Regions from separate parts of the Pseudomonas sp. A125 genome, predicted to be linked through region 1. Evidence: predicted binding sites of a transcription regulator. Region 1 holds the regulator's gene; each other region holds the start of a gene.

Region 1 (2,266 bases):
CGGTCACGGGTCTGGTTGAGCTCATGGATTAACTGCACCGCGTCACCGAACTGGCCTTTTTCAAGGCTTTCGACGAGTTGGTGAGCATGTTTTTTCAGGGTCGACTCAAAATCGCCCTGTGACGTTTCTTTATGCTCCATAGCTCCCCCGTGGCAGCATCAATGACCGATGCGTTCGAAGATTTTTTCGATCTTCTCTTTCAACGCCAATGCAGTGAATGGCTTGACCACGTAGCCGTTGACCCCAGCCTGGGCGGCTTCGATGATCTGTTCACGCTTGGCTTCAGCGGTCACCATCAGCACAGGCAGGCTGCGCAGTTTTTCATCCGCGCGCACGTGGCGCAGCAGGTCGATACCGGTCATGCCCGGCATGTTCCAGTCCGTTACCAGAAAGTCGATGCTCCCGCTGTTGAGGATCGGAATCGCTGTAATGCCATCATCCGCCTCGACCGTGTTAGTGAACCCAAGGTCACGCAACAGGTTTTTTATGATCCGCCGCATCGTTGAGAAGTCATCAACGATGAGGATTTTCATGTTCTTGTCCAATTCGACCTCCAAGCAGTCTTAAACGCGCCCAGCACCTGGGCGCGCCATATCAATCAACAGGCGTTACACAAAAAGGACTACCGGGGGCGCACCACGGGCCAAGCCCGTCCGGGCGCAAGGCCTGGACGGTATCGTTCGCAGTGTCCCCACACTGCCTGTCAGCGCGCTCGCCACTCTCCCAAACGCCCCCGCAAGCGGGCTGCGCACTGGCTGTGTAACTGGCTGACCCGCGATTCGCTGACCCCCAGGACCTCACCGATTTCCTTGAGGTTCAGCTCTTCGTCGTAGTACAGCGCCAACACCAGTCGCTCACGCTCCGGCAAATTGGCAATCGCGTCCGCCAGCGCACTTTGGAAGCGTTCATCTTCCAGGTCGCGTGACGGTTCGAGATGAGCACTCGCGCCGTCCTCGTGCAGCCCTTCATGCTCGCCGTCCTGTAACAGGTCGTCGAAACTGAACAGGCGGCTGCCCAAGGTATCGTTCAAAATCCCGTAGTAATCGTCGAGACTCAATTGGAGTTCGGCCGCAACTTCGTGATCTTTAGCGTCGCGACCGGTTTTTGCTTCAATTGAGCGAATTGCGTCACTTACCATCCGCGTATTGCGGTGTACCGAACGCGGCGCCCAATCACCTTTACGCACTTCATCGAGCATGGCCCCACGGATACGAATACCCGCGTAGGTCTCGAAACTCGCGCCCTTGCTCGCGTCGTACTTGGTCGACACTTCGAGCAAGCCGATCATCCCGGCCTGGATCAAGTCTTCGACCTGCACGCTGGCGGGCAGGCGCGCCAGCAAGTGATAGGCAATGCGCTTGACCAGGGGCGCATAGCGCTCGATCAATTCGACCTGACTGTCACGTGCCGACTTCTTGTAAAGGTTGTAGCCGCTGGCTGTCATAGCACCGGTCCTGCGCTCGTCTGATGCACCAATCGCTCGACGAAAAACTCCAGATGCCCGCGCGGGTTGGCGGGCAACGGCCAGGTATCGACCTTCTGGGCAATAGCCTTGAACGCCAATGCGCACTTCGAACGAGGGAACGCTTCATAGACCGCACGCTGCTTTTGCACGGCCTTGCGTACGCACTCGTCGTAAGGAACTGCGCCAACGTATTGTAAGGCGACATCGAGGAAGCGATCCGTGACCTTGGTCAACTTGGCGAACAGATTTCGCCCTTCCTGCGGGCTTTGGGCCATGTTGGCCAGCACGCGGAAGCGGTTCATGCCGTAGTCACGGTTAAGCAGTTTGATCAGGGCGTAGGCGTCGGTGATCGAGGTGGGTTCGTCGCACACCACCAGCAACACTTCTTGCGCAGCGCGCACGAAGCTGACCACGGACTCACCGATCCCGGCGGCGGTGTCGATCACCAGTACGTCGAGGTTGTCGCCGATGTCACTGAACGCTTGAATCAGGCCGGCATGTTGCGCCGGGCTCAGGTGCACCATGCTCTGGGTGCCGGAAGCGGCCGGCACGATGCGAATCCCGCCGGGGCCCTGCAACAGCACGTCGCGCAGCTCACAGCGGCCTTCAATGACGTCGGCCAGGGTGTGTTTAGGCGTCAGTCCCAGCAGAACGTCGACGTTCGCCAGACCCAGGTCAGCATCCAGCAGCATGACGCGACGGCCAAGCTCTGCCAGGGCCAGGGACAAATTCACTGACACGTTAGTTTTCCCGACGCCACCTTTGCCGCCGGTCACCGCGATCACCTGTACGGGATGCATG
Region 2 (2,266 bases), on a different contig from region 1:
GGAAGAACGCCATCATCGCCGTTGCAAAGTCGGCGAAGGCGATTTTCCAGGCGCCGCCATGGTGCCCCGCAGCGAAGCGCTTGACGCGCTTGATGATGATCGGCTGGTTGTTTTCCATGGTTTAGCGACCGCGAACCGCTTGTTCCAGCTCGGCGAAGCTTGGACGGTGCTTCGGATACAGCACCTTGCGCCCGAACTCCACTGCCAGCGATGGCGGCATGCCGGAAGCCGAGGCCACCAGGCACGCCTTTATAGCTTCGTACAAATTCACTTCTTCCTTGGCATCGTGGGCCAGGGAAGTGGCCAGCGGGCCAAAGAAACCGTAGGCCGCCAGAATACCGAAGAAGGTACCGACCAGGGCCGCACCTACGTGCATGCCGATGGCTTTCTGGTCGCCTTCGCCAAGGGAGGCCATGGTCACCACGATCCCGAGAACCGCCGCAACAATACCGAAACCGGGCATACCGTCAGCGATGCCGCTCACGGCGTGGGATGGGTGTTCCAGCTCTTCCTTGAGGCTGAACAATTCCATGTCAAACAAGCCTTCCAGCTCGTGGGGCGCCATGTTCCCGGACGACATGATGCGCAGGTAATCGCAGATGTAGGCAGTCATGCGCTCGTCTTTGAGCACCGCCGGGTACTTGGCGAAAATCGGGCTCGCCGAGGCGTCCTCGATGTCGCCTTCAATGGCCATCATGCCTTCGCGGCGGCTCTTGTTGAGGATCTCGTAGATCAGCCCCAACACTTCCAGATAGAAAGTATGGGAGAAGCGCGAGCTGAACATGCCCAGCGACTTCTTGATCACGTGCATCGTCATGTAGCCAGGGTTGGCCTGCAGGAAAGCGCCAAATGCCGCGCCGCCGATAATCAGCACTTCGAAGGGCTGGATCAGCGCTGCAATCTTGCCGTGGGACAAGACGTATCCGCCGAGCACGCTCGCGAGGACGACGATGATGCCGATAATTTTAGCCATAGGGGATGGGTACTTGCGCCGTCGGGTTCAGGGTCATATTCGCAAGAGTTGAAAACTCTTGTTCTACTTATCGGCAAATCTGCGCCAGACTATAGCTCGTTAAGGCGAAAAACCAGTTCGGCCCGTCCCGGGCGTGTTGACCGCAAGTGATGATCGCGCCCCAATCATGGCAAACGAAACGACAGTCCCAACTCAAAAACCCACCTCGCTGGCCGCCTGGATAAAGCGTCTGGACGATGTGCTATTGCCTGTTCCACAGGCGAGCCACGACCGCGTGTGCAAAGCCACTGGCGACAGCCGAAGTTCGTTGCGCGATATTGCAGAGTTGATGCAAAACAGCCCGGCACTGGTACTCAGCGTGATGCGCGAAGCCAATAGCCAGGCCCACGGCAGCCTGGCGGAGCCCGCAGAGAACCTCGAAGTGGCGATCAACCGCCTCGGCCTCAAACGCACCGAGCAATTGCTGGCGCGCCTGCCGTCAGTGCCGCTCAATGACATCCCCGTGGCACTGCGCCAGTTGCAAATGATCAGCCAGCACGCTTCGCAACAAGCCAGCGGGCTGTTCGCCAGCCGGCTGGCGCGGCTGTGGCAGGACATTCACTGGGGCAGCCTGCTATTCCTTTCGCCGCTGTGGCCGATGGCGATTGCCTACCCCAAGCTGCTGGAAGAATGGGAACTGCGGGTGATTCACAAGGGTGAACGCGCCCGCAAGGTCGAACAGGAACTGTTTGGTATCCGCCTGCTGGACCTGTGCCTGGGGTTGACCGAGGCATGGCGCCTGCCGATCTGGGTATCCCAGGGCTATACGTTGCTGCTGACCGAACAGCGCTGGCTGGCCAAGGCACTGCGTATTGCCCGTGAAGACGAGCCTTTGCGCCAACAGCAATTGCTGGATGCCGACCCGAACCTGCGCCGCTGGTTAAACCAGCCGGCCAACACCGTATTGCTGGCCAACGGGCTGGCGCTGGCAGCGCAAGAGTCGTGGACCTGCCCGCACACCCAGCGCTGGCAATACCTGACCGCGCTTTACCTGCAACAGCCGTTGGCCGAGGTACAGCAACAGTCTCACCAGCAGGCGGCAATCAGCGCCCGCACCAGCCTGATGCGCGATCTATGGCACCCGGCACTGTCGTTGATCTGGCCATGGGATGTGCAGCGCGTTCACCACGGTTTGCTGCCCGCACCACCCCCCACCGCCGAGGCCCTGGCGATTTGGCGCAAGCGCTGCACCGAACTGCTGGTGGAGCCGAGCCGCTTTGCCAACGCCATGCACCTGACTACGTGCGCCAAGGA
Region 3 (2,266 bases), on a different contig from region 1:
TGACGCACCAGATCGCCCAAAGGCTGCAACTTGCTGCGCAGCAACCAGACCGCCGCGCCCACCGCCAGCAGCATCGCAAGCAAGCTGCCGATCACCAGGCGAATACCCACCGACCAGGTCACCGCGCGAATTTCGGCTTTTGGCATGCTCGCCACCACCGACCACGGGCCGCCTTCAAAGGGCACCGCAACGCTGTAGAAGTCTTCGTTTTTGTCGCTCCAGAAACGGCCATTGCCGGGTTTGGCGGCCAGGTCGAGCATCACCGGAATCGATTGATCCAGCGCCTGCACACCAGCCGGCGGCACCAGCCAATGTTTCTGTTCATCCAGCAGCGCCAGGGAACCAGTCTGGCCGATGCGGAAGCGCTTGAGGTTGTCGAACTGGGCGTTCTGCGCGTCGGTGTAATCGAAACCGACAAACAGCACCGCAATCACTTTGCCGCTGGCATCACGCACCGGGCTGTATTGGGTCATGTAGGAGCGATCGAACAACACCGCACGGCCGACGTAACCCTGCCCGCCGAGCAGACGTTGATACGCCGGATGCTGATGATCCAGCGCCGTGCCGATGGCGCGGCTGCCGTCTTGTTTGGTCAGGGACGTGCTGACGCGAATAAAGTCTTCGCCGCTGCGCACGAACAAGGTCGCCACGCCGCCGGACATCTGCTTGAACTCATCCACTTCAGCGAAGTTGTTGTTCAGCACTTCCTCGCCCAGGTACAGCCCTGGCGTCCGCACACCCGCCACCGTCACCGGTTGCTCTGGGCGCACACTCAAGCCGGCGCTGAAGCGCTTTTCAAACAGCCCGCTCAAACGCTGGGTACTTTCGCGCAGGGTGCTGTGGAAGGTGTTGAGTTGGTCTGCCAGCAACCGGGCCTCGCTGGCCAGGTGCTCCTCGCGGGTGTCGAGGTTGGCGGAGTCCAGTGAACGCAGGGCGAACACCGTGCTGCCGCTGATGACGACAGCCAGTATCACGGCGAGGGCAAGGCCCAATTGGGAGGCGATCCGGGCGCGAGGTTGAGACATGAAGGCTCCTGGCCGAGGCCAGGATCATCCTGATCTCATAGCGCTGCTCGGCATAATTCTAATAGGGGAAACGTTGTAGAACGGTAGTTCCAACAACCCTACTTCGGCGGGCAGGCTCAATACTTGAGCGATTCACAGGGGTATCACGCAAACGATTGCCCCCCCAGCGCACCCTCAGCTCAATCCAGGCGCTGCACCCGAGGCAATTCCATCGCCTGCACCTCACCCTGGAGGAAGTCCGCCAGCCTTCGCAGACGTTCACCACCGGGCCGGGTTTTCGGCCACACCAAATAGTAATTTTCCCCACTGGCCACAGCGGTTGGCCACGGCAGGCTAAGGCGGCCCTGGGCCACGTCTTCGGCCACCATCAACAAGTCGCCCATGGACACGCCGTAGCCCCGGGCGGCGGCGATCATGCCCAACTCCAATGTGTCGAACACCTGGCCGCCCTTGAGCGACACCTGGGATGACAGTTCCATGCGCTCCAGCCAATAGCGCCAGTCGCGCCGGTCGGGCGTCGGGTGCAGCAATTCGGCAGTTGCCAGCCGTGCAACGTCCCAGGGGCCGTCACTCAACAAGTTGGGTGCGCCCACCGGAATCAGCAGCTCCGGGAACAGGTAGCTGGCTTCCCAGTCCGGCGGAAAATGGCCATTGCTCAACAACACCGCACAATCGAACGGCTCCTGGTTGAAGTCCACCTCGTCGACGCTCATCCAGGCGCTGGTCAGTTGCACTTCATTGCCCGGCTGCAAATGCCGGAAGCGACTGAGCCGCGCCAGCAGCCAGCGCATGGTCAGGGTGGACGGCGCCTTCATCCGCAGGATGTCGTCCTCCGTATTCAGCGTATGGCAAGCGCGCTCCAGCGCCGCAAACCCTTCACGCACGCCCGGCAACAACAGGCGCGCCGCCTCGGTGAGCTGCAAGATGCGGCCGCTGCGCTGGAACAGGCGGCAGGCAAAATGCTCCTCCAGGGTACGAATGTGCCGGCTCACCGCACTTTGCGTGATCGACAACTCTTCCGCCGCCCGGGTGAACGAGTTGTAGCGAGAGGCAGCTTCAAACGCGCGCAAGGCGTAAAGAGGAGGAAGACGACGAGACATGCTGAAAGCTCCGACGGCGCAATCCTGGAACCCTACCAGAATCACTCAAGCATGAGTTTTAATCATGCGAGCCATCGGATTTATCCCTTTGTGCAATGCGCTGCGAGCGCCGAGAATCAACCCTTCCACCCTTCCCTGAAT

The links. Region 1 encodes FliA, which starts transcription of late flagellar genes. Its sites were predicted from a motif close to CTAAAGTTTNNNNNNNNNNNGCCGNTAA; they were not measured.
Region 2: motA (flagellar motor stator protein MotA) is a predicted target of FliA. The motif match lies at 1,041-1,068, and genes of this name have one in related genera.
Region 3: ACZRN6_RS22065 (methyl-accepting chemotaxis protein) is a predicted target of FliA. The motif match lies at 1,126-1,153, and genes of this name have one in related genera.

Annotation. Positions count from the first base shown of each region.
Region 1 covers NZ_JBUZVP010000024.1:101,298-103,563, forward strand. The annotation lists gene ACZRN6_RS26910 (protein phosphatase CheZ) at 1-140, opposite strand, end outside; gene ACZRN6_RS26915 (chemotaxis response regulator CheY) at 159-533, opposite strand; gene fliA (RNA polymerase sigma factor FliA) at 704-1,444, opposite strand; gene fleN (flagellar synthesis regulator FleN) at 1,441-2,266, opposite strand, start outside.
Region 2 covers NZ_JBUZVP010000012.1:197,319-199,584, forward strand. The annotation lists gene motB (flagellar motor protein MotB) at 1-118, opposite strand, end outside; gene motA (flagellar motor stator protein MotA) at 122-973, opposite strand; gene ACZRN6_RS18335 (HDOD domain-containing protein) at 1,140-2,266, shown strand, end outside.
Region 3 covers NZ_JBUZVP010000017.1:15,254-17,519, reverse strand. The annotation lists gene ACZRN6_RS22065 (methyl-accepting chemotaxis protein) at 1-1,025, opposite strand, end outside; gene ACZRN6_RS22060 (LysR substrate-binding domain-containing protein) at 1,205-2,125, opposite strand.